Regions from separate parts of the Yersinia entomophaga genome, predicted to be linked through region 2. Evidence: predicted binding sites of a transcription regulator. Region 2 holds the regulator's gene; each other region holds the start of a gene.

Region 1 (8,082 bases), 1.1 Mb from region 2:
ACTTTAGGCTATCAGCCGGTATTTACCCTGGAAAAGAACCGCAGTATCTATTTTATCGGCCAATTTCACATTACGGTCGACCATTTGGAGTCTGTGGGAAATTTTGCTGAAATTGCGGTGATGACAGATGATCCGAATGAATTGGCAGAATTAAAGCTGCAATGCAGTCTTTTTGCCTCAACCCTAGGATTAACCGCAGATATGCTGGAACCTCGTACTTATCGGCAATTACTGGGCTTCTAAGATCCCGGCATTGCAGTAAGGTACAAATTTGGCAATTGACCGGTGAAAATAACGATATAGGTATTCTCACCGGTAAACAGACCATTATTTTTTTAATAGAGTTTTGAGATTGGCAAAAGGGTTGTGAGTAGCGACACCCTGATCTTTCTGCGCGTCATCTCCGGCAATAACCGTCGATCCGTATTGATCGGCTTCGGTATATTTAGAATGCTCGTGATCGTGGCAAAACAGGCACAACATCTCCCAATTGCTGCCATCTTCCGGATTATTGCCGTGGTCGTGATCAATGTGGTGTACGGTCAACTCACGCAGATTAGAATACACAAACTCTCTGGAACACTTTCCGCAAACCCACGGGAAGAGTTTTAGCGCTTTCTCGCGGTAACCGCTTTCCAGCCGGGCATAGTTTTTAGGGATATAAGCCATGGGAACCTTCAATTCTGTCGTGTGATATCTGAACTTATTTTAGCGTGAAAGAAGATTCGTCACCATGATTAAGGTACTGGATAGGCTTTCCTCGTATGGAGTTTTAGTAAAATAACGATAGATTAACCCACTGAGTCAAGAGCCATAGACACGACTTGATACAAGAAAATTTTATTATATCGATTTGGGCGTATTTTATTTTTATCATTCGATTTTTCATGTAGCGAATGGGCATTAATCGAGCCATTTTTCTTTCATATAATGGTTTTTTGAGACTTTTTCCAATGATTTAAACGGCTAAGACGTTTTACACTGGTAGCATAATTAGGCTAATTTTATCTGGAGTAAGGGAATAATCCGCCCGTTGCCCGATAATTATTCTTTGCCGATAAAGTTGAGGCGATATGAAAGAATCAGAAGTGCTGGCCGAAGTCAGTAATGAAAACCAGACACTGGTGGCTGTGGTGCAACAAGATCAGCGTGTGGTTTATTTCTATATTTACCCGTTGGAGTCCGTTGAAGATCGTTTTCCGGTGCGTGCCTGCTGGGTAAGAAATCTGACTGCGGCTCCCCAGTTAGATGATAACGCGGCTATTGAGCAGGGGCTTGCCCCGCGTTTGGCTGCGGCCTATTGTCGAAATATTGCTGGTGAAGAAGCATTGGATGCGCAATATATTAAGATTATCTGGTCAGAAAGTGATGACGGCGCAGCGCTGTGGTATCAGGGGCAATTATTGGCGGTGATTCCCGGCTGGAGTTTGTATATCGATCACTCTGTCTGTTACTCCGCTAGCTGTATTAAAGAGAATCCACTCACTTTACCTTTGGGGTCTGCGTCTACTAATACGCAATATGCTCAGGCGGAACGTACTCGACAATTTTGGCGAGTCTGGCAGCAGGAGGAAGGTAATCCCTGGCCCAGTATGCAAGTGGAATATATTCGACGCTATGAGCAACATTTTGGTCCGGCGCAAAAGTATTATGCTATTGATCAGGGCAGATGGCCGCCAATGGCGATCTCTCAGCATGAAAAGGATGGAGTTTATTATTTTCTGACGCTGGGTGTCAGTATTCGTCCGCAGCCTTGGGTTGAGATTTTATTTAATGATGATGCCGGGAAATATCGTCGAATAGAATTAGCGATGGCAGTGGATAGTCAATATGTCAACGAAGACAACGCCGTTCGCATGGCGAGTGCTTTAGCCGGTTTTGCCCATGTTCCGTGGGGAAAAATAAGCTGGCTGGGAGAAGGCCATGCACTGGAGTCTGAAGTCGCCCCTCAGGGTTACGAAGGCTATGTATTATCGGCCAATCTATACTCTGAGCACGTCAGTCTGACGTTGCCGGAGCAGCAGGGCGATCCGGTAAACATTTATTGGGCCAGTCCGATATTTACCAGTGAGCGGGAGTTTGCGCATTCGCTACCAAACGGCGGCTACGATTTGTTAGCGAAAATGCGTCAGCGGCAGGTGAATCATATTTTCGCGCCAAGAGAACCGGTTATTTAATCGGTCGAGTAGTTGTGTTTTAGCGGGATAAAAAATTTATTTTTATTCTTGGATGAAGCGTACAGATTTGCGGATTTACCTAATAAGGTCTTAACTTAATACTGTAATGGACGCTGTGAATAGCTAATAATCACTCAGCTGATAAAGCACAGACCGTCAGGTTTATTCAATATTTGGAGGACGTATGGGGATTCTATCCTGGATTATCTTTGGTCTCATCGCCGGTATTCTGGCTAAGTGGATTATGCCAGGTAAAGACGGTGGCGGATTCTTTATGACCATCATTCTTGGTGTGGTCGGTGCTTTGGTCGGTGGCTATATCAGTACTTTCTTTGGGATGGGCAGAGTAGACGGCTTTAACATTGGTAGCTTTGTCGTCGCAGTTATCGGTGCCTTGGTTGTGCTGTTTATCTACCGTAAAATTCGTAGCTGATTTAACAAGAAAGACTCATCTTCTCTAAAGAAAGGTGGCAATCACATGTCACCTTTCTCTCATCAAACTATCATTTCTCTGTAATAAAAATATCCGTTAATGGCTCAAAGATAACCTGCAATCTGAGAGACATTCTATGGGCCAGGCATTACTTCAATATGCGCCAGATTATCCTGATACTGCACCGGAAACGAAAAAAAAGGTTCTGGCGGTTAAAGGATTGATGAAAGCCTATGCATCGCAGCATAAGGTGTTGGATAACATCAATTTTGAACTCCATGCTGGAGAATTTGTAGCGATTATTGGCCGCTCAGGCGCAGGAAAATCAACGTTACTTCATATATTGAATGGCACCATTTCTTCCAGCGGTGGAGAGATTCTTAACTATCAGGAGAGTGGGGAAACGCAAAATATTGCCTCGCTGACGGCCAAACAAATGCGTAAATGGCGTGCCAAGTGTGGAATGATTTTTCAGGATTTCTGTCTGGTTCCTCGCCTCGATGTTATGACCAATGTGTTACTCGGAAGATTAAGTCATACCTCAACGCTTAAATCATTTTTTAAAATATTTGCCGAGCGTGACCGAGCCAGAGCCGTCGAGCTCTTGCAGTGGTTGAATATGTTGCCACATGCGTTGCAGCGCGCCGAAAATTTATCCGGAGGGCAAATGCAACGCGTGGCTATTTGTCGCGCGATGATGCAAAACCCTAAAATTCTATTGGCCGATGAGCCTGTAGCCTCCCTCGACCCAAAAAATACCACCCGAATAATGAATACGCTGCAAAAAATCAGTGAAAACGATATTGCGGTGGTGGTGAACTTACATTCGGTGGCATTAGTTAAAGATTACTGCACGCGAGTGATTGGTATTGCGCAAGGAAAAATTATATTTGACGGTCATCCTGATCAACTAAGTGACAGTATTATTCATGATATTTACAACGATGAAGCAACAGATGTTTTGCATTAATTTCCATTAATCCTCTACGGACATAGGTTATTTTAATGAAAAAAGTAATGAGTGTTACTTCGTTAGTGGCAGGTGCGATGATGGTATTTAACGCCACGGCGGCAGATGCACCGAAAGAAATCAATTTGGGTATTCTCGGTGGCCAAAATGCAACACAGCAGATTGGCGATAATATGTGTGTAAAAGAATTTTTGGACAAAGAATTAAAAGTAAAAACCAATTTGCATAATGCTTCGGATTATTCTGGGGTCATTCAAGGATTACTCGGTGGAAAGATTGATATGGTGCTGAGTATGTCACCGTCATCTTTCGCCTCGGTTTATATTAAAGACCCTAAGGCCGTCGATTTGGTCGGTATTGTCGTCGATGATACCGATCAGTCTCGCGGCTATCACTCTGTGGTCGTGGTGAAGGCAGACAGCCCTTACCAGAAAATGGAGGATTTAAAGGGGCAAGCCTTTGGTTTTGCCGACCCGGATTCAACTTCGGGTTTCCTGATCCCTAATCAGAGCTTTAAACAGAAATTCGGCGGAACGCCGGACAATAAATATAACAATTTCTTCTCCAGCGTGACGTTCTCCGGTGGTCATGAGCAAGACATCCTTGGCGTTATTAATGGTCAGTTTGCCGGCGCGGTAACCTGGGCATCAATGATCGGCGATTATAATACCGGTTATACTAGCGGAGCTTTCACTCGCATGATTCGTATGGATCATCCCGATTTAATGAAACAGATTAGGATTATCTGGCAGTCTCCGTTAATTCCTAATGGCCCAATTCTTGTTCGCAGTGCTTTACCGCCAGCATTCAAAGCGCAGTTGGTTGCGGCTATCAAAAAACTGGATAAAGAAGACCATGCCTGTTTTATCAAAGCGGTAGGGGGCAAGCAGCATATTGAGGAAACCTCATTGAGCGAATACCAAACCGTCATTGATTTGAAGCGCGATCTAACTAAAGGCGACCGTTAAGTCGGTTGATATAATGAATAGGATAGCTCAGGAACGGAATACCGGAGCTATCGGTTTTCAGGCGGTAAGTTATTTTGAATACTGATTTCAATCATTATTACCAGCAGGTTCGCAGTAAGCAAAAACGCGAAACCTTAATATGGTCTTTAGCTCTGGTTGTACTCTATTTGGGTGCAGGCAGTATTGCTGAATTTAATCTTCACACCGTTCTAGTTTCATTCCCACATTTTTTTTGACTATCTGGCTGAAACAATTCCTGTACTTCACTGGCCGGTTTTATTTGCCGATGGGCGTACCGAAGGTTCATTGGCATATTGGGGCTATCGCCTGAATATTCAGCTACCGCTAATTTGGGAGACGCTACAGCTTGCCATTGCCGCAACCATTCTCTCGGTTATTGTCGCCTGTATTTTGGCTTTTCTGGCGGCTAATAACACCCACAGCCCAGCACCAGTCAGATTAGCGATTCGTACCTTTGTTGCATTTTTACGTACCATGCCAGAATTAGCTTGGGCAGTCATGTTTGTTATGGCTTTTGGTATTGGCGCGATTCCCGGTTTTTTGGCTCTGGCGTTACATACGATAGGTAGCCTGACCAAATTATTCTATGAGTCTATTGAAACTGCCTCAAATAAACCTGTTCGCGGTTTGACAGCTTGTGGTGCTAGTAAATTGCAACGTATGCGTTTTGGTCTTTGGCCGCAGGTGAAACCTATCTTTCTGTCTTACAGCTTTATGCGATTGGAAATTAATTTTCGCCAGTCAACCATACTGGGTTTGGTCGGCGCGGGCGGAATAGGACAAGAGCTAATGACGTCTATTAAGTTGGATCGTTATGATCAGGTCAGCATCACGCTGTTGCTGATTATTACCGTGGTTTCATTACTAGATTACGCCTCCGGAAAATTACGTAAACGTGTTGTGGAAGGAGCCGCTTAATGATGACGAATACGCTTTCGCCAGCCGATGTGATTTCTCTGAAGCAGCAACATCCGACCCTTTTCTCGCAGCAGCGGCGCTATCTTCGCTTGGTCGTTGGCATCGGCGTGGCCATTGTTTTCTATTATATTTTCTTCTTTAATTTCTTTGGTATTCCCTGGTCTGCCTTCGTTCACGGCAGCCAGCAAATAGGGCGCTATTTCCTGAGAATGTTTGTCTGGCATGATTTTATCAACTGGCCGTTTAAATATTACTTTGGTCAGATTTTTATTACTTTAGCCATTGTATTCGCCGGTACGCTTACAGCGACGTTTATTGCGTTGCCACTGTCCTTTCTTGCTGCCCGTAATGTCATGGATACGCCGGTATTACGAGTTACCTCTTTTGTTGTGCGCCGTTTTCTCGATGTTTTTCGCGGTATCGATATGGCGATTTGGGGGCTGATTTTTGTTCGTGCCGTAGGAATGGGGCCGTTAGCGGGGGTTCTGGCCATTTTTATGCAGGATATGGGCTTACTGGGTAAACTCTATGCTGAGGGACACGAGGCAGTCGATAAATCCCCTAGCCGTGGATTAACTGCAATGGGGGCCAACCCATTACAAAAACACCGCTTTGGTATTTTCACCCAGTCGTTTCCAACTTTTCTGGCGCTTAGCCTGTATCAGATAGAGTCTAATACCCGTTCTGCGGCAGTGTTAGGTTTTGTCGGTGCTGGCGGTATCGGTTTGGTTTACGCAGAGAATATGCGTTTATGGAACTGGGATGTGGTGATGTTTATTACGTTGATTATGGTGGTTATTGTGATGGTGATGGATAAAATATCTGCCATGTTGCGCAATAAATACATTATTGGCGAAGAGATTAGCCCGTATAAATCAGACTCAAGAGATCTGTGCGTTATCACTAACGATAAGTAATTTCTGTTTTTATACCAGAGCCCAATCAGGCGCATTTTTGTGTGGTTGGGTTCTGATATGTTATTTTACTAATCAGTTGTCAATTTATATTTGTTTTTGTTTAACGTTTATTTGTGATTTTGAATAATGTCGTTATTTTGTATTTAATAATTACTTGCTTTTTTCACGATTATATCAAATTAAATTTACATTGAGAAAAAAGGATTATCTCTATATAATACTGCCCGCCAGACGTTAAAGAAGCTTTTTTGTTATTCTTGCGACATTCGCACACGTCTATTAAATTAATTGGAATAGGGCAGTAATATGATCAACAACGATGTGCTCCGCAGTGTTCGCTATATGCTTAATGTTAACGATGCTAAAATCGTAGAAATCATCAAGTTAACTGATTTTGAAGTGAACAGCGCGGATGTCGTTAATTTCCTTAAGAAAGAAGACGAAGCTGGTTACCAGAATTGTCCTGATGAGGTCATGGCTCATTTTCTTAACGGTCTGATCTTCTTTAAGCGTGGTAAGGATGACAAATTCCCAGCTCCGTCTATTGAAGCACGTATCACTAATAATATTGTGCTGAAAAAGCTGCGCGTAGCCTTCGAGTTGAAAGATACCGATATGCACGATATCTTCACCTCCGTTGATTTTCCGGTGTCCAAACCTGAATTGAACGCGTTGTTCCGTAAGGACGACAGCAAAAACTTCCGTCCTTGTGGCGATCAGGTGCTGCGTTACTTCCTGAAGGGCCTGACTCTGCGGGTGCGCGGTCCTAAAAAATAGTCGTTTTAATATGACATAATGATAATGGCGGGCATTGGTTCGCCGTTATTGTATTTTTCACTTTTTCACTTTTTCACTTTTTCACTTTTTCACTGTTTAAAGAATAAATTAATGAATGATGAATTAAATGGATTTTTTATGATTATTATTATTTCTAATGCGGATTTTTATTAAACTTCATTAAATTTGATATTCGTATAAACGAATGTTATTTGCTTTTTTTCATTAACTAAATTAATTACCCCTGAACTGTTAACTAAAATGTATTTTGATGGCCATAATGTTGAAGTTGATATCTGCCCAGACTTTGTTTGAGGCGTTTGTTATCTATCCAAATCCGCAGTGGCCGGATATTAATCCGGCCATTTAGATTATTAATAATCGTAGAGGTTATCTGGGGCTAACTTCAATGGGGAGAAAATCTGATGCACCCCATTCGGCCCAGGAACCGTCATATAAAGATACAGAACGAGCTTTTATTGCGTGTAACCCCAATGCCAGTACCGCAGCGGTTACGCCGGAACCACAGCTAACAACGATCGGTTTTTCCAGATCGACACCGTTAGATTGGAAAATATCCCGCAGAATCTCTGGCGATTTGAGCTGGCCTTGCTCAATCATCTGGCCCCAGGGAATATTGATGCTGCCGGGAATATGCCCTAATCGCAGGCCGGGGCGAGGTTCCGGTTCCGCGCCAGCAAACCGTGGCGTCGGGCGCGCGTCCAGGATCTGCGTGTCCGGTTCGTCTATAGCGGCGAGAACCTGCTCGTAATTTTTAACAGATTTCTCGTTTAGCGTGGCGGTAAACCACTGTGGAGCCGGATTGGCTGGCCCGCTTTCCAGTGGCAAACCGGCTTGTTTCCACTGTTCAATACCGCCTTCCAGCACGCGAACGTCACGG
Region 2 (8,082 bases):
ATATTCGTCCTGCTGACGCTGGTCGGTCTGCTGTAACTGCTGCTGAGATTGCTGAATGTTTTGCAGGCGTTGTTGTTGCAGGCCGACTTCACTCAGGTTCTTCTGCTGATTCTGCTCGGCTTGAACCAATGCGTCTTTAGCTCGCTGATATTGTTGGTTGAGTCGCTCAAATTCGGACAGTTTCTGCTGATATTCTTGCTCTTCCTGCTCCTGTTGCTCTAGCCACGCAGTTAACTGAGCCGGTTCATCCAGAGTGAAATTCAGAGCTAGCCGCGCGGTCAGCGCCAGCCAGTTTTGCTGATGTTCAGCTAACTGCAGACCACTTTGTCGTAATTCTTGTTCCAGACGTGATTTCTGCTGCTGCAGATTTTCTTTTTCGGCTTTTAATCCGCTGCCCGTCTTAGACAGCTCATCAACCTGCGCACGTAGTGCCTCCACGCGCAGCGCAGTTTCAGACGGTTTTACCGCTTGATATTCGGCTATAGCCGGGTGTTCTAGGGATCCGCACAGTGGGCAGGCTTTTCCTGACTGCAATTTGGCTCTTTCTGCCGCCAACGTCACAATCTGTTTTTCGCGATCCCATAGCGTTTCCAAATCAGCAAGGTGCTGTTTTTGTTGGGCGTATTGCTGTCTTTTTTCTATCAGCTGCTGCTCGAGTTGTACCAGTTTCTGGTTTTGATCGAGCAGATATTGTTGGTTTTTCTGATGTTGGGCCTGTAGCTGTAGAGCCAGCGGCGATAAGGCTGCGAGCCGTTGACGGGTATTTCTTTGCTCGCCAAGTTCAGCAAGCCGTTGACGCAATTGTGCCTGAGGTTGCTGTTTTTCTAGCGCCTCCAGCTGTTGTTTGCTGGCGTCAGCCTGCATTGTGGCTTGCGCCAATGCAGCTTGCTGCTGTACGCCTTGAGCGCTTAGTACGGCGAATTTCTGTTGCAGCTCAACAATCTGCGCCGCTTGTTGTTGCAAAATTTGCTGATTATCAGCGAGTTGTTGGCGTTGGCTGTGCTGTTGACGGAACTGTTCTTTCCAGAGCGGCAGATGCTTTTCCCAATGTTGATGATGAGTATTTTGCTGAATGTAGTCAGCTAACTGTTGCAGCCCCTGATGAGTTTCCATTAGCAGGCGTTCATCTTGTTCAAGCTGTTGCTGGCTTTTCTGCGTTTTATTCTGCTGTTGAAGTTTATCCTCATCGAGTTGCGACAAGGTTTTCCGTTGAGCGGCAATATGGTTGTCTAAAGGAATTATATGCTGTTCAATCAGTGTTTCCTTCTCGCGCTGTCGTTCAGCGTGCTGTAACTGGGCGCTGGTGGCCTGCTCCAAGGCTAGCGTCAGCGGCGAGAGCTGTAGCTGTTGTTGCTGTTGCAGCTGTTTTAAGGTTGCGATATGTTGCTGCGCTTGCTGCCAATCTTGCAGGCAGCGATCCCGTTCTTGTTGCAATGGACGCAGTTTTTCTGCGGGTTCACTGCGCGCCAAACGCTGGAGATCGGGCTGAACCCGTTGATACTCTTCTTCCACCTGCAGATGTTGTTGAGCGTATTGCTGCACATTATGTTGCAACTGGCGCAAAACCGTAATCCAGGCGACCTGATTTTGCAGATTGAGCAATTCGACGCTGAACTGTTGTTCCTGCTGATGCAGCGCGTCTAACTGTTGTTGTAAATCCTGCCGCTGTTCTTCATTCATCAGCTCAATGCCATTGGCTCGTAAATATAAGGCATCTAGCTCGGCTTTAGCCTGTTTATGCTTTTCAAAGACCTGCTCGGATAAGCGACCGTAAATTTCTGTGCCGGTTAATTCCTCCAGCAGCTCGGCGCGATCGTTAGCATCGGCGTTCAAAAAGGCGGCAAACTGCCCTTGAGATAGCATCATGGATTTAGTGAAACGGCCAAAATCCAACCCGGTAATCGAGGCGATAAGTGACAATTTATCACCGACTTTATCCGCCAGTATTTTACCGTCCGCGCATAGGGCTAACTCGACTTTAGGAGCTTGCAGATTGCCTTCAGGAGAGTTTTTTGCTCGTCGTTGGCTCCAGAATGCGCGATAGCTGACGCCTTTTACCTCAAATTCCACTTCCGCCAGTGACTCAGCGGTGTGGCGTGTCATGAGCTCATTTTGGCTGGGTGAGACTTTTATCCGTGGCGTTTGGTGATACAGCGCCAAGCAGATCGCGTCTAATAACGTTGTTTTTCCGGCACCGGTTGAGCCAGTAATAGCGAAAAGACCGTTACTGGCAAAAGGCTCGGCGGTAAAATCAATCTTCCACTCGCCTTGTAATGAGTTAATGTTTTTTAGGCGCAGGCTTAAAATTTTCATACTTATTCTTCTCTTGCATCGGCATTCAGCGTGACTTCATCGACAACTTGTTGAAACATTTCCCGCATTTTCTGCTGCCGTTGTTCGGTCAGCTCCGTTTCTAACGCGAGGCGACGTTCGAATACGTCGCTGACGCTTAGCTCATTCAACGTTTCTTTCTCTTGCTGATGAATACTGTTTTGGCGCTGCTCTTTACTGCGGCGCAGGAGTACCACTTCAACCGGGAGATTCTCCGTCAATGCCTGAATGCGTCGCTGAATATCGCTGAGATAGTCTTGGGTGGCGACTTCAATATCCAGCCATACCGGTGGGCCGGAAAGTTGGCTAAAGGCAGCGAGCTGCTGCTCTATCTGCCGTAAATCCCCTTTGATTAATTGCATCGGTTGCCACTGCGGGACAGTCAGAGTCTCCACCCCGGCAAGGCTTTGCCCTGAGAACTCCACCAAAAATACGCTCTTCTCTTTATTCAGTTCATCAAAACTGAGAGGAATCGGGGAGCCGCTATAGCGAATATGCTCCGACTTTGCTACCTGCTGAGCGCGGTGGATATGGCCCAGAGCGATATAATCAGCGGGGGGGAAAGCCTGAGCAGGGAAGGCGTCAAGCGTGCCGATATAAATGTCTCGAACTGAGTCGGAGGTGCTGACGCCTACGGTCGTTAAGTGACCCGTGGCGATAATGGGCAAGGGTAATGCTAGCCGCTTGCGCAGGTTGACCGCCGTTTGATAAAGCTGCTGATAATGTGCCGCGATGGCTTCTTGTAGTGCTAATTGTTTTTGCGATCCGGATTCTCCCGCCTGACTGGCGATCAGATCTCTTGGGCGTAGAAAAGGGATCGCACACAGAATGGCTCCGGGCTGATCTTCACGATCGTGTAGAATGAAAACCTGTTGTTCCAGATCGTTGCTGGCGTGGGCAATCACCTTGGTATTGAGATAGGCCAACAGTTCGCGTGACTCATTTAAGGTTGCGACAGAATCATGGTTACCGCCAAGAACCACTAACTGACAGCCCGTCGGCTGAAGATCGACCACAAACCGGTTATATAACTCGCGGGCGTAGCTCGGTGGCGAACCTGTGTCGAAGATATCGCCGGCAACAATTAACGCATCAACCTGATGTTCTTCAACTTTTTGGATTAGCCAGCGTAAAAAAGCCTGATGCTCCGCCGCCCGGCTTTTGGTGAAGAAATACTGGCCTAAGTGCCAGTCTGAGGTATGTATAATGCGCATAAAACTCCCGCTAGGGCAGGTAATCAATGGCGCTGATTATAAACGTTGAGAAGGGGATGTCGCGGTTAAAAAGGAGGATTGGTTGAAATCCCAGAACGGCTTCGCAAAGTTGCTGAAATAACCTTGCAACACCCTTTCGGTTAGCCGCTATGCTTATTGGCTGCAAAGGGATGGTTTTTTTCATAAAACTGTCATAAAACTGACGCATAATGGCGCGGAAATCAAATAGCAACCGCTAACATATTGGCAGGATTGACGATGGCAAGACGCATACTGGTGGTGGAAGACGAAGCGCCGATTCGCGAGATGGTGTGTTTTGTGCTGGAGCAAAACGGCTACCAACCGTTAGAAGCCGAAGATTATGACAGCGCGGTTACGCGCTTGTCCGAGCCTTTCCCTGATTTGGTACTGCTAGACTGGATGTTGCCAGGCGGCTCTGGGATTCAGTTTATCAAGCATATGAAACGTGAAGCCATGACCCGGGATATTCCGGTGATGATGCTGACCGCCCGCGGTGAAGAAGAGGATCGGGTGCGCGGGCTGGAAGTGGGAGCCGACGATTACATTACCAAGCCTTTTTCTCCCAAAGAGCTTGTTGCCAGAATCAAAGCGGTGATGCGCCGAATTTCACCGATGGCCGTGGAAGAGGTGATTGAAATGCAAGGGTTAAGTCTCGATCCTTCTTCTCATCGGGTCATGGCTAACGAAAAAGCGTTAGACATGGGGCCAACCGAGTTTAAATTACTGCATTTCTTTATGACTCACCCGGAGCGGGTTTACAGCCGCGAGCAGTTGCTAAATTATGTTTGGGGCACTAACGTTTATGTGGAAGACCGCACTGTTGATGTCCATATCCGCCGTTTACGCAAGGCGCTTGAATCCGAAGGGCATGACAAAATGGTGCAAACCGTCCGGGGCACCGGATACCGTTTCTCAACGCGCTATTAAGTATGTAGTGCCGGAGAATGTGTCGTGCTAGAACGCTTATCATGGAAAAGGCTGGCTATTGAGCTGGCACTTTTTTGTCTGCCCGCGCTATTGCTCGGGCTTTTCATTGGTTATCTCCCTTGGCTATTACTGGTTTCAGTATTGGCAGCGCTGATCTGGAATTTTTATAACCAGCTTAAACTTTCTCATTGGCTATGGTTAGACCGAAGCATGACGCCACCGGCCGGACGCTGGAGCTGGGAGCCGCTGTTTTATGGTCTTTATCAGATGCAACTGCGTAATCGGCGGCGGCGGCGTGAGCTGGCGCTGTTGATAAAACGTTTCCGCAGCGGCGCTGAATCCTTGCCCGATGCGGTGGTTATGACGACCGTAGAGGGAAATATCTTTTGGTGTAATGGATTAGCGCAGAATTTACTGGGCTTTCGTTGGCCGGAAGATAACGGCCAGCACATTCTTAACCTGCTGCGTTACCCGGAATTTACCCATTATCTGCAACAGCAGGAATTCAGCCGCCCATTGACCGTGCAGCTTAATAATGGCCATTACGTTGAGTTTCGCGTTATGCCTTATTCAGAAGGGCAATTACTGATGGTGGCGCGAGATGTGACGCAAATGCGTCAACTGGAAGGCGCGCGGCGAAATTTCTTTGCCAACGTTAGCCATGAATTACGGACGCCGTTAACTGTACTGCAAGGCTATCTGGAAATGATGCACGATCAGGAACTGGACGCGGCATTGCGCGGTAAAGCCTTGAATACCATGCAAGAGCAGACCAAACGGATGGACGGTTTGGTGAAGCAATTATTGACGTTATCAAAAATCGAAGCAGCACCAAATGTGGATATGAATGAGCGAGTGGATATTCCACTGATGCTGAAGCTACTACAGCATGAGGTTCAGGCGTTAAGCAGCGGTCGCCATGAGATTACTTTCCGCGTGAATGAACAGCTTAAAGTGTTTGGTAATGAAGACCAGTTGCGCAGTGCCGTATCCAATCTGGTGTATAACGCGGTAAATCACACGCCAACCGGTACAAAAATCGAAGTGTGCTGGCAATTGACGCCGCAGGGCGCTCAGTTTCAGGTCAGTGATAACGGGCCGGGCATTGGGCCGGAGCACGTTCCTCGTCTTACCGAGCGCTTCTATCGGGTAGATAAAGCCCGTTCGCGGCAAACCGGCGGAAGTGGGCTTGGGCTGGCGATTGTTAAACATGCGCTGAGTCACCACGATGCGCGTTTAGAGGTCATGAGTGAAATTGGTTTGGGGACGCGTTTTGTCTTCACCTTACCGAAGCGATTGATTGTTCCCACGGTTTTAGCTGAGAATGCGGTCAAAACCTAGGCTTTACGGACGATATTCTGATGATGAAATGGAGCAAAACGGCGTTACTGGGTGCAATGTTATGGGTCAGCACTCCGGTTTTTGCTCAGGCACCGGTTGGGATGCTTTCCGGTAATCTTTCCAGCGTAGGCTCTGATACGCTGGCGAATCTGATGTCTCTGTGGGCGGAAGATTTCAATCATCAGTATCCGAGTATTAATCTGCAAATTCAGGCCGCCGGTTCGTCAACCGCACCGACGGCTCTGGCCGCAGGTGCAGCTCAACTTGGCCCGATGAGTCGTCCGATGAAAGCCGCCGAGATTGCCGCTTTTGTTCAACGCTATGGCTATCCTCCTTTAGCCGTGCCTGTGGCGGTGGATGCGTTGGTGGTTCTGGTGCATCAGGATAATCCGCTGGTGGGGCTGAGTTTGTCACAGCTGGACGCCATTTATTCGCAAAATCAATTATGTGGTGATAATAAGCCAGTAAACTTATGGGCTGATCTTGGGCTGAAAGGCCCGTGGGCTGGGCGTTCTCTCCAGCGTTATAGTCGGAACTCAGCTTCCGGCACCTACGGTTATTTCAAACAGCGTGCTTTGTGCGGCGGCGATTTTCGCAGCCAGGTCAATGAATTACCTGGTTCAGCCTCGGTGGTTCAGGCTGTCGCAACCTCGCTGAACAGTATCGGTTATGCCAGCATTGGTTTTCGCGCCAGTGGCGTCAGATTATTACCTTTGTCGGTATCAGGGCAGGATTACGTCATGCCAACCGCCGAAAATGTTCGAAATGGCCGTTACCCCTTGTCCCGCTATCTTTATATCTACGTCAATAAAGCCCCTGATAAACCTCTAGAACCGCTAACGGCGGCGTTCTTGCAGCGAATTCTATCTCCAGAAGGGCAAGAACTGGTGAGTCGTGACGGCTATCTCCCCTTATCGCAAGAAAGCTTGAAAAAGGCCCGTTCAGCGCTGGGATTTACCCACTAATTTAGTTGGATATGAATTTATTTCATATGCAGTGAAAATTCCTCTATTGAATCAAAATCGGTGAGATGACACTCTCCAGTCAATTTATTTGGACGTCTGGATGTCTATTTGTAACTCAAAGAAACTATCCATTCGGTAAATTATTTGTGCCGTGGCGGCTTTAGTCGGCGGTATAGGATCTGGAGCCTGTTATGCAAAGAACGACCCCTGCTTTTCGCGCCGATGTTGTCGGCAGTTTGCTGCGTCCTGCGGCGTTGAAACAGGCGCGCCAGCAGCGCCTGAACGGTGATATCAGCGCTAGCCAGTTACGCGAAATTGAAGATAACGAAATCAGGTACATAGTGGCAAAGCAGCAGGAGGCGGGGCTGCAATTGGTGACCGATGGCGAATTTCGTCGAGCCTGGTGGCATTTCGATTTCTTCGAAGGTTTGGAAGGAGTTGAAGGTTACGATGTCGAGCAGGGCATTCAGTTTAACGGCGTTCAGACGCGCGCTCGCAGTATCAAAGTGGTTGGCAAACTGGGCTTTAAATCCCATCCAATGCTGGAGGATTTTCTTTTTTTACAAAGTATTGCCGGAAACTCCGTGGCTAAAATGACTATCCCCAGCCCGAGCGTGCTGCATTTTCGCGGTGGCCGTAACGCTATAGATAAGCAGGTTTATCCCGATCTGACCGCGTATTTTGACGATTTAGCTCAGACCTATCGTGATGCTATTCAGGCCTTTTATGATGCGGGCTGCCGTTATTTACAGTTGGACGATACTGTGTGGGCTTATCTGTGTTCGGACGATCAGCAGCGTCAGATCAGAGAGCGTGGTGAAGATCCAGAGCAGTTGGCGCAGATCTATGCTCAGGTGCTCAATAAGGCACTGGCAGGCAAGCCGGCGGATTTGACTATTGGTTTACATGTGTGCCGCGGTAATTTCCGCTCGACCTGGATTTCAGAGGGCGGTTATGAGCCAGTAGCGAAAATATTGTTTGGCACAGTTAACGTCGACGCTTTTTTCCTTGAATATGACACGGAACGTGCCGGTGGTTTCGAACCTCTGCGCTTTATCAAACCGGGGCAGCAACAGGTGGTTTTGGGGCTGATTACCTCGAAAAATGGCACCTTGGAACAACCGCAGGCGGTGAAAGAACGTATCGCCGAGGCGGCCAAATTTGTCGATATTGAACAACTCTGCCTTAGCCCACAGTGTGGCTTCGCTTCGACGGAAGAAGGGAATAGCCTGACGGAGCAGGATCAGTGGAAAAAACTCAGGCTGGTAGTCGATATTGCTAAC
Region 3 (8,082 bases), 1.3 Mb from region 2:
TTTACATCACCGATATTATCGCTCTGGCACATGCTGACGGTAAAAAGATTGAAGCCGTACATCCTTCCCGCCTAAGTGAAGTTGAAGGCGTTAATAACCGTCTGCAATTGGCTGCTTTGGAACGTGATTTCCAGTCTGAACAAGCGGAAAAACTGCTGCTGGCGGGCGTAATGCTGTTAGATCCTGCTCGCTTTGATCTGCGCGGTGAGTTAACTCATGGCCGTGATATCACCATCGACACCAACGTTATCATCGAAGGCAAAGTGACGTTAGGCAATCGGGTTCGCATCGGCAGCGGCTGTGTGTTGAAAAATTGCGTGATTGGCGATGATTGCGAAATCAGTCCTTACAGCGTGCTGGAAGATGCTCGTTTGGATAACGCCTGTACCGTTGGGCCGTTTGCCCGTCTTCGTCCTGGCGCTGAGCTGGCTGAGGGGGCTCACGTGGGCAACTTCGTCGAACTGAAGAAAACGCGTTTGGGTAAAGGCTCTAAAGCTGGCCACCTGTCTTATTTAGGCGATGCTGAAATCGGCGCAGATGTGAATATCGGCGCAGGAACCATCACCTGCAACTATGATGGTAAGAACAAGTTTAAAACCATTATTGGCGATGATGTCTTCGTTGGTTCTGATACCCAACTGGTAGCCCCTGTTACCGTCGAAAAAGGTGCCACTATCGGCGCTGGTACTACTGTCACCCGTAACGTGGCTGAAAATGAGCTGGTATTGAGCCGCGTTAAGCAGGTCAATATCCAAGGCTGGAAGCGTCCGGTCAAAAAAAGCTGATTAATATCCTTTCATGGTGTCATGCCATGAAAGGAATGTTTTGCTCGATTTTTTTAGCGACTAACGGCTGAGAATATCGAGCAAAACATAATAATCCCCAAACTCTACAGGCTCGGGGAACCCGGAAAATCCGGAAAATCAGGTCACTGGCATCGAATGGGTTCTTTTCAAAGAACCTTAAATAGGAATTAAACTGATGTGTGGAATTGTTGGCGCAGTAGCGCAACGTGATATTGCTGAGATTCTGATCGAAGGCTTGCGCCGTTTGGAATACCGTGGCTATGACTCTGCCGGTCTGTCGGTAGTTGATGCCAAAGGTAATATGACCCGTTTGCGTCGCGTGGGGAAAGTTCAGGCTTTGTCCGATGCGGCAGAAAGCACGGAACTGCACGGTGGCACAGGTATTGCGCACACGCGTTGGGCGACTCACGGCGAACCTTCAGAATCGAATGCTCACCCGCATGTTTCTGAATATATATCCGTCGTTCATAACGGCATTATCGAAAACCACGAACCATTACGTGAATTGCTGATTAGCCGCGGCTATAAGTTCAATTCTGAGACCGATACCGAAGTTATTGCTCATCTGGTGCACTGGGAGCAGCAACAGGGCGGTTCTTTGCTGGATGTGGTGAAACGCGTTATTCCTCAGCTGCGTGGTGCCTACGGTACCGTAGTGATGGATAGCCGTGACCCAAGTACGCTGGTAGCAGCGCGGTCCGGTAGCCCGCTGGTGATCGGCTGTGGCGTAGGCGAAAACTTTATCGCCTCTGACCAGCTGGCCTTGCTGCCGGTAACTCGTCGCTTTATCTTCCTGGAAGAAGGTGATGTGGTTGAAGTGACTCGCCGCAGCGTGAAAATCTTCGATAAAAGCGGTAACGCCGTCGAACGTGCGGAAATTGAATCTCAGGTTCAATATGATGCAGGCGACAAAGGTGTTTATCGCCATTACATGCAGAAAGAAATCTACGAACAGCCGATGGCGATTAAAAACACGCTGGAAGGCCGTTTGAACCACGGTTTGATCGATCTGTCTGAACTTGGCCCGAACGCAGATAAGCTGCTCTCTGATGTCCAGCATATCCAAATTATCGCTTGTGGCACTTCTTACAACTCAGGCATGGTTTCTCGCTATTGGTTCGAAGCCTTGGCTGGTGTGCCTTGCGACGTGGAAATTGCCTCTGAATTCCGTTACCGCAAATCAGCGGTTCGTCCAAACAGTCTGTTGATTACGCTTTCTCAGTCTGGTGAAACGGCGGATACGCTGGCAGCCCTGCGTTTGTCTAAAGAACTGGGCTATCTGGGTTCTTTGGCTATTTGTAACGTAGCAGGCTCTTCGTTGGTTCGTGAATCTGATTTGGCACTCATGACCAAAGCTGGGACTGAAATCGGCGTAGCTTCGACCAAAGCTTTTACCACTCAGTTGACCGTTTTGCTGATGCTGGTGGCTAAAATTGGCCGCCTGAAGGGTAAACCGGAAAGCCTGGAACACGATGTGGTTCATGCGTTACAGGCTCTGCCTGCGCGTATTGAGCAGATGCTGTCTCTGGATAAAACTATCGAAGCGCTGGCGGAAGGTTTCTCTGATAAGCATCATGCTCTGTTCCTGGGACGTGGCGATCAATACCCGATTGCAATGGAAGGCGCGTTGAAGCTGAAAGAAATCTCCTATATTCATGCGGAAGCTTACGCAGCTGGTGAATTGAAACACGGCCCTCTGGCGCTGATTGATGCTGATATGCCGGTTATTGTGGTTGCGCCAAACAACGATCTGTTGGAAAAACTGAAATCTAACATCGAAGAAGTACGTGCTCGCGGCGGTTTGCTGTACGTCTTTGCCGATCAGGACGCGGGTTTCACCGACAGTGAAGGGATGAAAATTATCCAACTGCCACACGTAGAAGACATTATTGCTCCAATCTTCTATACCGTGCCGCTACAGCTGCTGTCTTACCACGTTGCTCTGATCAAGGGCACTGATGTGGATCAGCCGCGTAACCTGGCAAAATCGGTTACCGTTGAGTAATTTCGGGCTATAAATCTAATGAATATGCTGTTCAGCGAGATCTCGATCTGCTGAACAGCATTTTTTTACCCAACTTATTATCTACTAATGAAAATTCATTGCGTATCGCTTCGTTGATTATCAAAAAATTTTTTAGCCTCTAAGAGCTGACTGTAAATATCGCTATATCTTATTTATATATTAATTTTTTGCTTTTAATATATGTATTTTATTATTTTTAACAATCTGTATAAAGTGTTCTTTATTACTTGATGCAGGGGTTTTATTAGGTGTTGGGGGGGCGTATTCCTGGTGGCGTTCTGATGAAAATAATATCATCAGCAATTTCCGCCAATTCGTCTATGTATTTCTCAATATTATTTAATTCATTTATTGGTAACGAGTTGCTGTATTTTTGTTTATCATAAAATGGCTCTTGATATATATTGTCACTATAGTTATCAAATGGTTTGGAATATGTACCTTTTTCGGTATTTGTTATTACTGCTTTCATTGATTTGTAGATGGATTCTGGTGAACTATTAACGTCATGATACATTGATTCGTAGGTAGGTTCTGCTGGGCCATTAACATCATCATTTATTGATTCGTAGATAGGTTCTGCTGGGCCATTAACATCATCATTTATTGATTCGTAGATAGGTTCTGCTGGGCCATTAATATCATCACTTATTGATTCATAGATATGTTCTTGTGAAGCATATAATTCATTATTTATTGGTACGTATGATGATTTTCCAACGCTATAAATACTATTATTTATTATGTTTTCTTCTACTTTTGCTGTATTTATTTTCTTCAGTAATGCATTTATTCCTTTGCTTTTTTTATTAACCAACTTTGAATTCTGTTCAGTGAGTATTTTATTTAAATTATTTAAATCATTGATTGCGTTTGTTTTACACCCTTGACTACAGCTAAGAGGTGAGTTTTTTATTTCTTTCATTAAGTTATATAACTTTTTGGCACTTTGGGATGTTACCTTTTTCTGGTCCACTGCAGTGCTATGAATGGTTCTAATTTCATGTTGTACTCTTTCCATAGATATACTCATGGTTTTATCCTCTAATATTCTGAATTTTAGGCGTTGACTATACTATGAGAGTATCTGGTCACATTCTGTAATAAATAGCGTTTTATCGGTTAGTTAAATAGTGTTTGTCATCGTCGATTTCTAAATCACGCTTTGTGCTTTTGTTCATTTCTGGCTGGTAGGCAAAATGTCTTGATGAAACCTATGACTGTTGGTGGTTTTGCCGCTGCTTTTCTGATTTGTCATAAAACTGTCATATTTCATACATTTTTCTGTCACTAAACTGTCCTATTTTCCCTCCTGCACCATACTTAATCTGATGAAAACAATTTTGAGTTTGATACCTATATCCCATTAGGAGGGATTATGAGACTGATGCGTACCACCGTAGCCAGCATTGTGGCAGCGACTTTATCTATGACAACTGTGTCCGCGTTCGCTGCTGCAAGCCTGACGGGTGCAGGTGCGACATTCCCCGCGCCGGTGTATGCCAAGTGGGCAGATTCTTATCAGAAAGAAACAGGTAACAAAGTGAACTATCAGGGGATTGGTTCTTCGGGTGGCGTAAAGCAAATCATCGCCAATACCGTTGATTTCGGTGCCTCTGATGCGCCGCTGTCTGACGACAAGCTAGCGGCAGACGGTTTGTTCCAGTTCCCTACCGTTATTGGTGGTGTGGTGCTGGCAGTCAACCTGCCGGGCGTGAAATCCGGTGAATTGACGTTAGACGGCAAAACGCTGGGCGATATTTATCTGGGCAATGTGAAAAAGTGGAATGACCCAGCTATTGTTAAATTGAACCCAGGCGTAAAACTGCCGGATCAAAATATTGCAGTGGTTCGTCGTGCCGATGGTTCAGGTACTTCATTCGTTTTCACCAGCTATCTGGCTAAAGTGAATGCGGAATGGAAAGAAAAAATCGGTGCTGGCTCTACGGTTAACTGGCCAACCGGTTTAGGCGGTAAAGGTAACGACGGCATTGCTGCTTTCGTTCAGCGTTTACCGGGTTCTATTGGTTATGTGGAATACGCTTACGCCAAACAGAACAATCTGGCTTACACCAAACTCATTGGTGCTGATGGTAAAGCCGTTAGCCCAACGGAAGAAAACTTCAGTGCAGCGGCGAAAGGCGTTGATTGGAGCAAAACATTCGCTCAGGACCTGACTAACCAGAATGCTGAAGGCGCGTGGCCAATTACTTCTACTACCTTCATTTTGTTACACAAAAACCAGAAAAATGCTGAAAAAGGCACTGAAGTCCTGAAATTCTTCGACTGGGCTTACACCCACGGCGCAAAACAGGCCAGCGAACTGGATTATGCAACCTTGCCAGCCGAAGTGGTTGAGCAGGTACGTGCAGCCTGGAAAACGCAGATAAAAGACAGTTCAGGCAAAGCATTGTTCTAAGCTCGATAGAAACGAATAAAGCAGTAAAAAACTGTAATTGGTTCCATTAATTGTCCCTCCCCGTGTGGGGAGGGAAATAACACCCGGATGAGAAGAGAGTCTATGGCTGGTTATAAGCCGACTATCAAAGCACCGAGCAAGCACGGTGACATCATATTTGGCGCGCTGGTAAAACTGGCTGCGTTAATAACCCTATTCCTGCTGGGCGGGATCATTATTTCCCTCATTGTTGCCTCCTGGCCGAGTATCGAAAAATTCGGTTTTGCCTTTCTGTGGACCAAAGAGTGGGACGCTCCGGCCGAGCAATTCGGGGCGCTGGTACCGATTTACGGTACGGTGGTCACTTCGTTAATTGCGTTAATTATTGCCGTTCCCGTTAGTTTTGGTATTGCGTTATTCCTGACAGAGTTGGCACCAAACTGGCTGAAACGCCCGCTGGGCGTCGCTATTGAGCTGCTGGCGGCTATCCCAAGTATCGTTTACGGCATGTGGGGCCTGTTTGTCTTTGCGCCGCTGTTTGCCAAGTATTTTCAGGAACCTGTCGGTAATGTCCTTTCAGGTATTCCGATCGTTGGCGTGCTGTTCTCTGGCCCGGCGTTCGGCATCGGCATTTTGGCTGCCGGTGTGATATTGGCCATTATGATTATTCCTTACATTGCTTCCGTTATGCGTGATGTCTTTGAACAAACGCCGGTGATGATGAAAGAGTCTGCCTACGGCATTGGCTGCACCACTTGGGAAGTGATTTGGCGTATTGTGCTGCCCTTCACCAAGAATGGGGTGATCGGCGGCGTTATGTTGGGGCTGGGGCGCGCGCTGGGGGAAACCATGGCAGTGACCTTTATCATCGGTAATACCTACCAACTCGACAGCTTCTCACTGTTTATGCCGGGCAACAGTATTACCTCTGCGCTGGCCAATGAGTTTGCCGAAGCTGAATCTGGCCTGCATACCGCAGCCTTGATGGAGCTAGGGTTAATCCTGTTCGTCATCACCTTTATTGTTCTGGCATTGTCGAAGCTGATGATTCTGCGTCTGGCTAAGAAAGAGGGGCGCTAATATGACCACTATGGATATGCAAACTAACGCAGCCTTGCTGGAAACTCGTCGCAAGAAACAGGCGTGGCGCCGTCAAAAGAACCGCCTCGCGCTGATTTTATCCCTGGCGACCATGGCTTTTGGCCTGTTCTGGCTGGTGTGGATTCTATTTTCCACAATTACCAAAGGCGTAGACGGTATGTCTTTGGCGCTGTTTACCGAAATGACGCCGCCGCCGAATACCGCTGGTGGTGGGCTGGCTAACGCCATTGCCGGTAGTGGACTCCTGATTCTATGGGCCACGGTTATCGGTACTCCGCTGGGCATTATGGCCGGTATCTATCTGGCTGAATATGGGCGCAAATCGTGGTTGGCGGAGATCATTCGTTTTATCAATGACATTTTGCTATCTGCGCCGTCGATTGTGGTTGGTCTGTTCGTTTACACCATTATTGTGGCGAGAATGGAGCACTTTTCCGGCTGGGCAGGGGTTATTGCGCTGGCGCTGTTACAGGTGCCTATTGTGATACGAACCACGGAAAACATGCTGAAGCTAGTACCGGATAGCCTACGTGAAGCGGCCTACGCCTTGGGAACACCTAAATGGCGCATGATTTCTGCAATTACATTGAAGGCGTCAATCTCCGGCATCCTTACCGGCGTACTGTTGGCTATAGCCCGTATCGCCGGCGAAACGGCACCGCTGCTGTTCACTTCGCTCTCCAATCAGTTCTGGAGTACCGATATGAGCCAGCCGATAGCCAACTTACCGGTTACCATATTTAAGTTTGCCATGAGTCCTTTTGCCGAATGGCAACAGTTGGCCTGGGCCGGTGTGCTGCTGATTACCCTGTGCGTTCTGCTATTGAATATTCTGGCGCGGGTTATTTTCGCGAAGAAAAAATACTGATACGTCACCCAAATTCAAAAGCGTAGCTTAGGCTGCGTTAGCTAAAAGAGAGAAGTCTTGATGAGTATGGCTACTGAGACCACCAACAGCAAAATTCAGGTTCGCGATTTGAACTTCTATTACGGTAAATTCCATGCGTTGAAGAATATTTCGTTGGATATTGCTAAAAATCAGGTCACGGCTTTTATCGGCCCATCAGGCTGCGGCAAATCAACCTTGCTGCGCACCTTTAACAAGATGTATCAGCTGTATCCGGATCAGCGTGCAGAAGGTGACATTCTGCTGGATGGCGAAAATATCCTGACGGATAAGCAAGATATCGCTCTGCTGCGCGCCAAGGTCGGTATGGTATTTCAGAAACCGACGCCGTTCCCGATGTCGATTTACGATAACATCGCTTTTGGCGTGAAACTGTTTGAAAATCTGTCCCGCGCCGATATGGATGAGCGGGTGCAGTGGGCGCTGACCAAAGCGGCGCTGTGGAATGAAACCAAAGATAAGCTGCATCAGAGCGGTTACAGTCTGTCCGGCGGCCAGCAGCAGCGTCTTTGCATCGCGCGCGGTATCGCTATTCGCCCTGATGTATTACTGCTGGATGAGCCTTGCTCGGCGCTAGATCCTATCTCTACCGGGCGTATTGAGGAGCTGATCAGCGAGCTGAAGTCTGACTATACCGTGGTGATTGTGACCCATAATATGCAGCAGGCGGCGCGTTGCTCAGACCATACGGCATTTATGTATCTGGGTGAGCTTATTGAGTTCAGTGATACAGACACCCTGTTTACTGCGCCACAGATGAAGCAGACGGAAGATTACATCACCGGCCGCTATGGTTGATTGCCTGACTGATTAGGCTATTACACTGACCCTGCGGGTTAATTTG
Region 4 (8,082 bases), 140 kb from region 2:
AATAGATTCTTCCCCCAGCATCAAAGTGGCTATGGGTAAACCCAGCATCACGTTATTGGAAAATATGCCGCCCAAAGCGAATACCGAGCCGGAAACACCGTCCAACTTGAATACCCGCCGGCCAATGATTCGCCCAAGAATAAACACCAACAGACAACTGCCGAAAAAGGCGATTAGCAGGCGCGCGTCTACCGCAGGCCGATCGGCAAAATTACTCATCATCCGGAATAGCATGGCCGGTAAAGCGAGGGAAAAAACGAAGCGCGTCAGGCCATCGGTAATGTTTGACGTCCATTTTCCGATTCTGACCAACCCATATCCCAGAACCAACAATACAAATAACGGCATAGACAACAAGATCTGATGCCAGAGGGAAAAGATAAAGGCGGGCATGAATAATATTCCTGTCGCGGGTTAGGGTCAGCCCGCCTGATAACGGAGGCTGACCTAATACCAACAGGAGTCTGACGGGTCAGCGTTCGGCAAAATCCACTGCGATCAAATCTATACGGTCGGTGCAGATACAGTCAACGCCCCAATCTAACAATACCCGCGCCCGCTCCGGCTTATTCACCGTATACACCAAAATATGCAATCCGGCGGCTTTCAATAGCGCCACGCGCTCCGCCGTCAGCTGTTTATGATTAATATGCAAAGATACGCAGTTCAGACGCCGCGTCAGCTCAAACCAGTTTTCATCCCATTCGTCCAGTAACAGCCCGCGTGGCAGTTCTGGGGCCGCTTCCTGCGCCGCTTCCTGCGCGGTAACAGAAAAAGAGGAAAGCAACGGAGGAATAGCCTGACCTTCCCACAACAACCGAGCCGCCAGCGCAACGACGCGGCCAGTGTAAGCTTCTACGCCGGTGGTGGGTTTTATTTCGATATTCGCCGCCATACCGTGCTCAGCGCAGCGCGCCGCCACTTCAGACAGCAAAGGCAGCCGCTCATCCTTAAACGCTGAGCTAAACCAATTACCGGCATCGAGTTGAACCAATTTATCCCAGGGCAAATCCCCCGCAACGCCCCAGCCGTTGCTGGTGCGCTCCAGCGTATCGTCATGGAGTAAAAATATCTGGCCGTCCTGAGAAAGTTTGGCGTCAAACTCAATCATTTTGTGGCCATGGCGCGCGCCGACGTCAATGGCCGCCAGCGTATTCTCTGGAGCCAGTGAACCACCGCCGCGATGAGCAACAATGGGAGGATAAGGCCAGTTTATATTCATCATTCCATCCGTAATCCGCTTTCGGTATCAAAAAAATGCAGCGCTTGCGCGGGCAGCGTGACATATAAGGTACTGCCCACATCTGGCATATTCTCATGGGAAAGACGAGCAATCACACCCTGTCCATCCCAGCGTCCATGAGCCAGATTATCCGCCCCTAGCAATTCCAGCGTTAGCAAGTTTAGCGCTACTCCGCCCTGCTCTAACGTACTGAGTTGAATATGCTCTGGTCGGATACCCAAGGTCAACCGCCGATCCGCCCATTCCGGTTTAGCATGCTCAAGCGGGATACAAGTTCCGTCGTTCAGTAAAAACTGCTCGCCGTTGGCGCTAACGCTGCCCGCTAACAAATTCATCGCCGGAGAACCAATAAAACTGGCGACAAACAGGCTGGCCGGCCGCTTATACACTTCGCTCGGCGTACCGATTTGTTCCGCTACGCCTTTATTCATCACAATGACCCGCTCGGCCAACGTCATAGCCTCTACCTGATCGTGAGTGACATATAAACTGGTGGTTTTTAATCGACGATGCAATTGCTGTAGCTCCAGACGCATTTGTACCCGCAGCTTGGCATCCAGATTCGACAATGGCTCATCGAAAAGAAAAACCGCAGGTTCCCGCACGATAGCTCGCCCCATCGCCACGCGCTGGCGCTGTCCGCCGGATAATTCGCGGGGTTTGCGTTGCAACAGCGGTTCCAACTCCAGGATTCGCGCCGCTTCGTCTACCCGCTGGCGTATTTGCTCTTTGCCAAATCCGCGGATTTTCAGGCCGTAAGCCATATTGTCGTAGACGCTCATATGGGGATAAAGAGCATAGTTTTGGAATACCATAGCGATACCGCGATCTTTGGGTTCCAGATTAGTCACCCGACGATTATCAATATAAATATCGCCGCTGGTGGTCGCCTCCAGCCCGGCAACCATTCGTAGCAAAGTGGATTTTCCGCAGCCGGAAGGGCCAACCATCACGATAAATTCGCCGTCGGCGACGTCTAGATCGATGGTTTTGATCACCGGCGTCACACCGTCATAGGATTTACTTACTGCCTGAAGCTTTAAACATGCCATATCAGATCACTTCTCACTGTCTACCAGACCGCGCACAAACCAGCGCTGCATCAGAAGAACCACCGCAACCGGTGGAATTAACGTCAGAATCATGGCCGCCATCACCTGATTCCATTGGGTCGGCGCGCCCGAACTGGAGATCATGCTGCGGATACCGGCTACGGCAGTGCCCATCGAGGCATCGCTGGTAATCAATATCGGCCACAGATACTGATTCCAGCCGTAGATAAAGGTAATAACGAACAGCGCCGCCAGATTGGTTTTTGACAGCGGCAATACGATGTCCCAGAAAAATCGCATCGCACCGGCGCCATCAATGCGCGCCGCTTCCAGCAGTTCATCCGGCAAAGTCATAAAGAATTGGCGAAACAGGAAGGTGGCCGTCGCGGAAGCCATTAGCGGCAGCGTTAATCCGGTGTAACTGTCCAACATATTCAGGTTGGCGATCACCTGAATAGTCGGAAAGATTCGCACTTCCACCGGCAGCATTAGGGTGAGAAAAATCAGCCAGAAAAACAGATTGCGCAGCGGGAAACGGAAATAAACGATGGCGTAGGCGGAGAGAATCGACACCGTAATTTTCCCAACGGTAATGGCAAATGCCATCACAAAACTGTTAAACAGCATCAGCCCAAAGGGAGTGCCGTTGCTGCCCACGCCCCCGTGCCAGATATTGCTGATGTTTTGCCACAAATGAGAGCCAGGAACCAGCGTTATCGGCACCTGAAACACCTGTTGGTCATCCAGAGAAGCGGCAACAAAAGCGACATACAGCGGGAATAAAATCAGCAGCACGCCAATAATCAGCATCACATGGCAGAAAATATCCAGCCCTCGGCGGTTCTCAATCATTGGTAACGCACCTTACGTTCAACAAAGCGGAACTGAATCACCGTTAAACCTATCACCAATAGCATTAACACTACGGATTGAGCGGCGGAGCTGGAGAGATCCAACCCGGCGAAACCTTCGCGATAGATTTTATAAATCAATGTAGTCGTGGACTGCACTGGGCCACCGCCGGTAGCGGCATCAATAACGGGGAATGTATCGAAAAAGGCATATACCAGATTGACCACCAGCAGGAAAAAACTCACAGGGGAAATCAACGGCAGCACAATATTAAAGAAGCGCCTAACCGGCCCTGCGCCATCAATCGCCGCGGCCTCAACCAGTGAACGAGGAATGGACTGTAATGCCGCAAGGAAAAACAAAAAGTTATAGCTGATTTGCTTCCAAACTGAGGCCAGTACCACTAAAAACATCGCCTGACCGCTATTTTGGGCATGATTCCAGCTGTAGCCCAACAGCCCAAGAAAGTGAGTAATCAACCCAAGTCCGGGGCTAAACAGGAAAATCCACAGCACCGCAGCGACCGCAGGAGCAACCGCGTAAGGCAAAATAAGCAGCGTTTGATAAATACGGCTGCCGCGCAGGACGTAATCCACCAAAGCGGCAAAAAACAGCGAAACGGCCAGACCGATTCCAGCCACTAATCCACTGAAAATCAGAGTGGTATAGAAAGAGGCCAGATAGTATTCGTCCTGAAATAGCTGGCTAAAATTGCTTAGCCCGACAAACTCACTGGAAAGTCCGAAAGGATCGAGAGACTGAACCGAATACCACAGCGCTTCTACCGCGGGCCACAGGAAGAAAATGGCGGTAATCAATAACTGCGGCAGTACCAACAAATAAGGTAGCCAACTACAGGAAAAACCGGGGCGGGACGTACTCATAACCGATTAACTCTTTGCAATGTTGAACTCTTCACACCACGCTCGCGGATAACCCTATGCAGCTATCCGCGAGGCGGTGTTCTCCGGTTTATCACCGAAGAATTAAATTACTTATTGGCTTGTTCGAAGCGGCGTAGCAGCACGTCACCGCGTTTTACCGCGTTGTCTAACGCTTCCTGCGGCGTCTTCTTACCTGTCCATACGCTTTCCAGTTCCTCATCAACCAGGGTACGGATTTGCGGCATGTTGCCCAGACGCAGACCTTTGGTATAAGGCAACGGCGGCTTGTTCAACATTTGGCGTGTGGCAACGTCTGCCCCCGAATTCTTATCGTAGAAGCCCTGTTGTCTGGTCAGTTCGTAGGCGGCGGTGGTAATCGGCAGATAGCCGGTTTTCTGATGCCATTCTGCGGCAATTTCCGGCTGTACCAGGAATTGCAGGAATTCGGCTACGCCTTTGTAAGTTTCTGGATTTTTGCCATTCATGACCCACAAACTGGCTCCGCCGATAATGGCGTTCTGCGGCGCATTTTTAGCATCGGCGTCGTAAGGCATCATGCCCACACCGTAATTGAATTTTGCGTAGTGACGAATATCCGCCAGCGAACCGGAGGAGGCAGTAGTCATAGCGCAGTCGCCGTTATAGAACTTGGCGGTAGATTCATCTTTACGGCCAAAATAGGTGAAATCACCTTTCTTATTCATATCAGACAGCAGCTGGATATGTTTGACCTGTAGGGATTTGTTGAACTCAAGAACCGCATCCATGCCGTCAAAACCGTTATTTTTGCTGGCGATCGGCTGACCGTGCCAAGCGCTGAAGTTTTCAATCTGGATCCAGCCTTGCCAGCCGCTGGCGTAACCGCAGGTCATACCGGCTGCGCGTAATTTCTCAGTATCTGCCGCCAGTTCCTGCCAGGTTTTTGGCGGCTGATCCGGGTTCAGACCGGCTTTTTTAAACGCATCTTTGTTGTAATACAGCACCGGCGTTGAGCTGTTAAACGGCTGGGATAATAAGTGGCCGGTTTTAGCGTCAGTGTAATAACCCGCGACCGTAGGAACGAACACCGACTCATCAAAATTCACACCGGACTCTTTAAATACTTCAAAGACCGGTTTTATCGCTTTACTGGCCATCATGGTAGCGGTGCCGACTTCATAAACCTGCAAAATTGCTGGCGCCTTACCCGAACGGTATGCGGCAATCCCCGCGGCAAGATTCTGCTCGTAATTACCTTTATACACAGGGACAATTTTATAGTCGGGATGAGCCTGATTAAAACGCTGGGCTAGAGAATCAACCTCTTTACCTAGCTCCCCTTCCATAGAGTGCCAAAAAGGTATTTCTGTCGCTGCGAGCGCATTGGCACTCAATGCCAAAGTGAGCGCAGCGCCAATAGCGGTTTTACGGAGAGTCTGATAGAACATGTCTAGCCCCTGAATCAATAAGTATGGCCCGCGCGTATAATGAATAAAGGGTCACGCGTGAGCGAAATAAATCAGTTTTTGTTCGAAAGCAAACATGACATCGATTAGTGACAGAAAAATAATATTTTTATGACAATGAAGCGACAAAGAAATGACAAAATAAAAACAATTATCGACAAATAAACAAATTAGCCAACAGTAATATATTTAAATGAAAGTAACGGCACGTCATTAATTGAAAATAATTAAATAATAAAAATCTATGTATAATAAATTCGAAATCAAATCAAAAAATGAAAATAAAAAATAAGATAAAGAAACAATATGTCGCCTTGAGGAAAAGATATTAATTATGCTAGTGTTTGTCCCGCACAGAGTTAACGGCTTTCATTTAAATCATCAATAAAACACCGTTATAAACTCTGCATAAGGAAATTCAATGTTATATTATAATACAAGGAATTAATAATGAAAAAATTAACCCTATCCGCCTTAATGTTTGCTGCTTTAACCAGTTTCACTGCCTATGCCGATTACACTCAACAGAATATAGATATAGATGCAGAAATCACCGATTTCGTGTCTTTAGTTGATTCACGCAATGCAAAGCTGAGTAGCATAACGTTAACTCGCAATCTAAACGACTATAACAACCCCGTTTATTCATCAACTCAAACTGTTCAGCTTAGAAGTGCAAACCCAGCCGATACCGGGGTTAGCATTTATCTGGAAAGCGAGCCAACGTTAATAGCTAACGAGGGTGCCCAAAATGAAAAAAGATTTACAGATCTCAGGGTAAACCTCGATGGTCTTGAATTAGAAGTAGGTGTGGGGCAGGCAACTATATTTAATAAGGATGTCGATCTTGACCTGATCGTTAACGCAACGGTTCCTCAGAATGCTGCAACAGGTGAAAGATATACCGGCGTTATCCCGCTAATGCTGGAATCTGCTGCTTAACCGACGGTTAATTAGTCTCTAGTGTTAATATTAAATAGCGGAGATTTCTTCTCCGCTATTTAAAAATGAAATGGAAATTATCACCATGAATAATGGAATGGAATCCAATGGTATTAATCGCCAGTCGGATATTCAGTGGGATTATTTTATTTAATCTTATGACGATGCCTTTTTATGCTTGTAGCAAAGTGCTGATCGAACATTTACCGCCGCCGGGATTTACAGCTATAGATGAAGATTCATCGAAAAGTTTATTGGGCTTGGTGAATGGGAAACATCTACCTGCGCCGCTTCATTACTCATCTCAATCAAAAGAGATTTCTTTCGATAAAGAAATTTTCTTAAATAACGGTATCAGCCATGAAACCATTTCAGTATTAGATAAATTGCTCCCACAGATTGCCTATAATGAATGTAAATCAGGGTGCGATTATTTATTATCCGGTTATCGGGTTACATTGGATAAAGTAAACAATCTATTAATAATTAGAGATAAATCCCTTGATTATTTGATGCCCTCAACCACTTGGGGAATGGTTCATAACCAATCACTGAATTTACGTGTGGCAGACAATCATTATCGCGCCATATCGGCCAATGGTCAGGGTTATATCGGCCTTCCCTTTCAATCCTTTGGATACCTGAGCTGGTTTTATAATAAAACCGCCAATGTACAACAAATGTGGCATCAGGGTGAAACACACAAAGGGATCGGGCAAAGCTGGTATTTGCAAAAGAATTTCTCTTCGCTGTATTTACGCGCTGGCCGAAAGAATCATCTGGATAACGGTGCGGCCAGAGTCCAAACCCTGATCTCGCCTGGACTCGATCGGTTTGTCACTTTCGGAAGCCAAAGTTATATGGCGGAGAAAACCACTTCCGCAGGAACATTGATTTTGTACGCCGCTCAGCCGGGAGATTTCGATATTTACCGTGACGATCAGTTTATCCGCCGCTTCCCCGCTCAGTTAGGGCGTAATGAAATCAGCTACAACCAATTACCGTCAGGCTATTACAACGCCGATATTCGTTTAATCGATCGTTCTGGCCGCGAAATTAGCCGGGAAACTATGCCGATCGCCAATATCAGTTTTGGTGGTAATAGCGGTTGGTTTGCCACTTTCGGTCAATCTCAACCCACAAAATTTAAAGAAAAAAATCCCCCAACGGCTTATCTGTTACAGCTGGGGCGCAGCTTTCTCACTCCGTGGTTTAATTCTAATCTCAGCTTGTTGATGGATAACGATAAACACTGGGCTGTAGACGGCAATATCTCGCGGCCAATGTTTCTGTGGAGTATGGATATCGCTCCGACGCTAGGCCTGATGAGCGGCGAGCAGGGTTTTGGTGGCTACCTACGGCTGAGCGGTGGTAATAAAACGCTGGGACGCTGGTCAATTTCCCGCTATCAAACACCGGATGTTTCCCGCTATACCTCAATGGGAAGCAGCAGCGCATTTTCTTATGGTCGCCATTTTGGCCCAACGGCTCTGAGCTACAATTTTAATCAATCGGCGAATCGCTCTCAGCATCGCCTGCAAAGTGATTGGCACTGGCAACGACCTCAGTATCGTATTAATTTTTCGATAGGCGCCAAGAAAGAGTGGCGAAATAACCGCGCCAATGACTACGGCCTGTTTTTCAACGCCAGATTAATGCTCCAG

The links. The regulator PhoB, encoded in region 2, activates phosphate uptake and scavenging genes when phosphate is short. The targets are predictions, from matches to a motif close to CTGTCATAAAACTGNCNNAT.
Positions count from the first base shown of each region.
Region 1: the regulator PhoB is predicted to act here: its motif matches at 2,667-2,686, upstream of phnC (phosphonate ABC transporter ATP-binding protein).
Region 3: the regulator PhoB is predicted to act here: its motif matches at 4,084-4,103, upstream of pstS (phosphate ABC transporter substrate-binding protein PstS).
Region 4: the regulator PhoB is predicted to act here: its motif matches at 5,575-5,594, upstream of ugpB (sn-glycerol-3-phosphate ABC transporter substrate-binding protein UgpB).

Region 1 covers NZ_CP010029.1:376,014-384,095, forward strand. The annotation lists gene PL78_RS01845 (class IV adenylate cyclase) at 1-243, shown strand, start outside; gene yajD (HNH nuclease YajD) at 328-669, opposite strand; gene PL78_RS01855 (suppressor of fused domain protein) at 1,074-2,177, shown strand; gene PL78_RS01860 (GlsB/YeaQ/YmgE family stress response membrane protein) at 2,362-2,610, shown strand; gene phnC (phosphonate ABC transporter ATP-binding protein) at 2,747-3,580, shown strand; gene phnD (phosphonate ABC transporter substrate-binding protein) at 3,616-4,548, shown strand; partial or broken gene phnE (phosphonate ABC transporter, permease protein PhnE) at 4,623-5,487, shown strand; gene phnE (phosphonate ABC transporter, permease protein PhnE) at 5,487-6,404, shown strand; gene PL78_RS01885 (YehS family protein) at 6,711-7,181, shown strand; gene sseA (3-mercaptopyruvate sulfurtransferase) at 7,572-8,082, opposite strand, start outside.
Region 2 covers NZ_CP010029.1:1,430,687-1,438,768, reverse strand. The annotation lists gene PL78_RS06525 (AAA family ATPase) at 1-2,313, opposite strand, end outside; gene sbcD (exonuclease subunit SbcD) at 2,316-3,545, opposite strand; gene phoB (phosphate response regulator transcription factor PhoB) at 3,804-4,493, shown strand; gene phoR (phosphate regulon sensor histidine kinase PhoR) at 4,518-5,834, shown strand; gene PL78_RS06505 (PstS family phosphate ABC transporter substrate-binding protein) at 5,858-6,799, shown strand; gene PL78_RS06500 (cobalamin-independent methionine synthase II family protein) at 6,991-8,082, shown strand, end outside.
Region 3 covers NZ_CP010029.1:2,755,847-2,763,928, reverse strand. The annotation lists gene glmU (bifunctional UDP-N-acetylglucosamine diphosphorylase/glucosamine-1-phosphate N-acetyltransferase GlmU) at 1-785, shown strand, start outside; gene glmS (glutamine--fructose-6-phosphate transaminase (isomerizing)) at 982-2,811, shown strand; gene PL78_RS12560 (hypothetical protein) at 3,077-3,865, opposite strand; gene pstS (phosphate ABC transporter substrate-binding protein PstS) at 4,211-5,251, shown strand; gene pstC (phosphate ABC transporter permease PstC) at 5,354-6,310, shown strand; gene pstA (phosphate ABC transporter permease PstA) at 6,312-7,199, shown strand; gene pstB (phosphate ABC transporter ATP-binding protein PstB) at 7,260-8,036, shown strand.
Region 4 covers NZ_CP010029.1:1,574,561-1,582,642, forward strand. The annotation lists gene PL78_RS07165 (AEC family transporter) at 1-393, opposite strand, end outside; gene ugpQ (glycerophosphodiester phosphodiesterase) at 473-1,222, opposite strand; gene PL78_RS07175 (sn-glycerol-3-phosphate import ATP-binding protein UgpC) at 1,222-2,295, opposite strand; gene ugpE (sn-glycerol-3-phosphate ABC transporter permease UgpE) at 2,302-3,147, opposite strand; gene ugpA (sn-glycerol-3-phosphate ABC transporter permease UgpA) at 3,144-4,031, opposite strand; gene ugpB (sn-glycerol-3-phosphate ABC transporter substrate-binding protein UgpB) at 4,139-5,458, opposite strand; gene PL78_RS07195 (CS1 type fimbrial major subunit) at 5,927-6,418, shown strand; gene PL78_RS07200 (TcfC E-set like domain-containing protein) at 6,526-8,082, shown strand, end outside.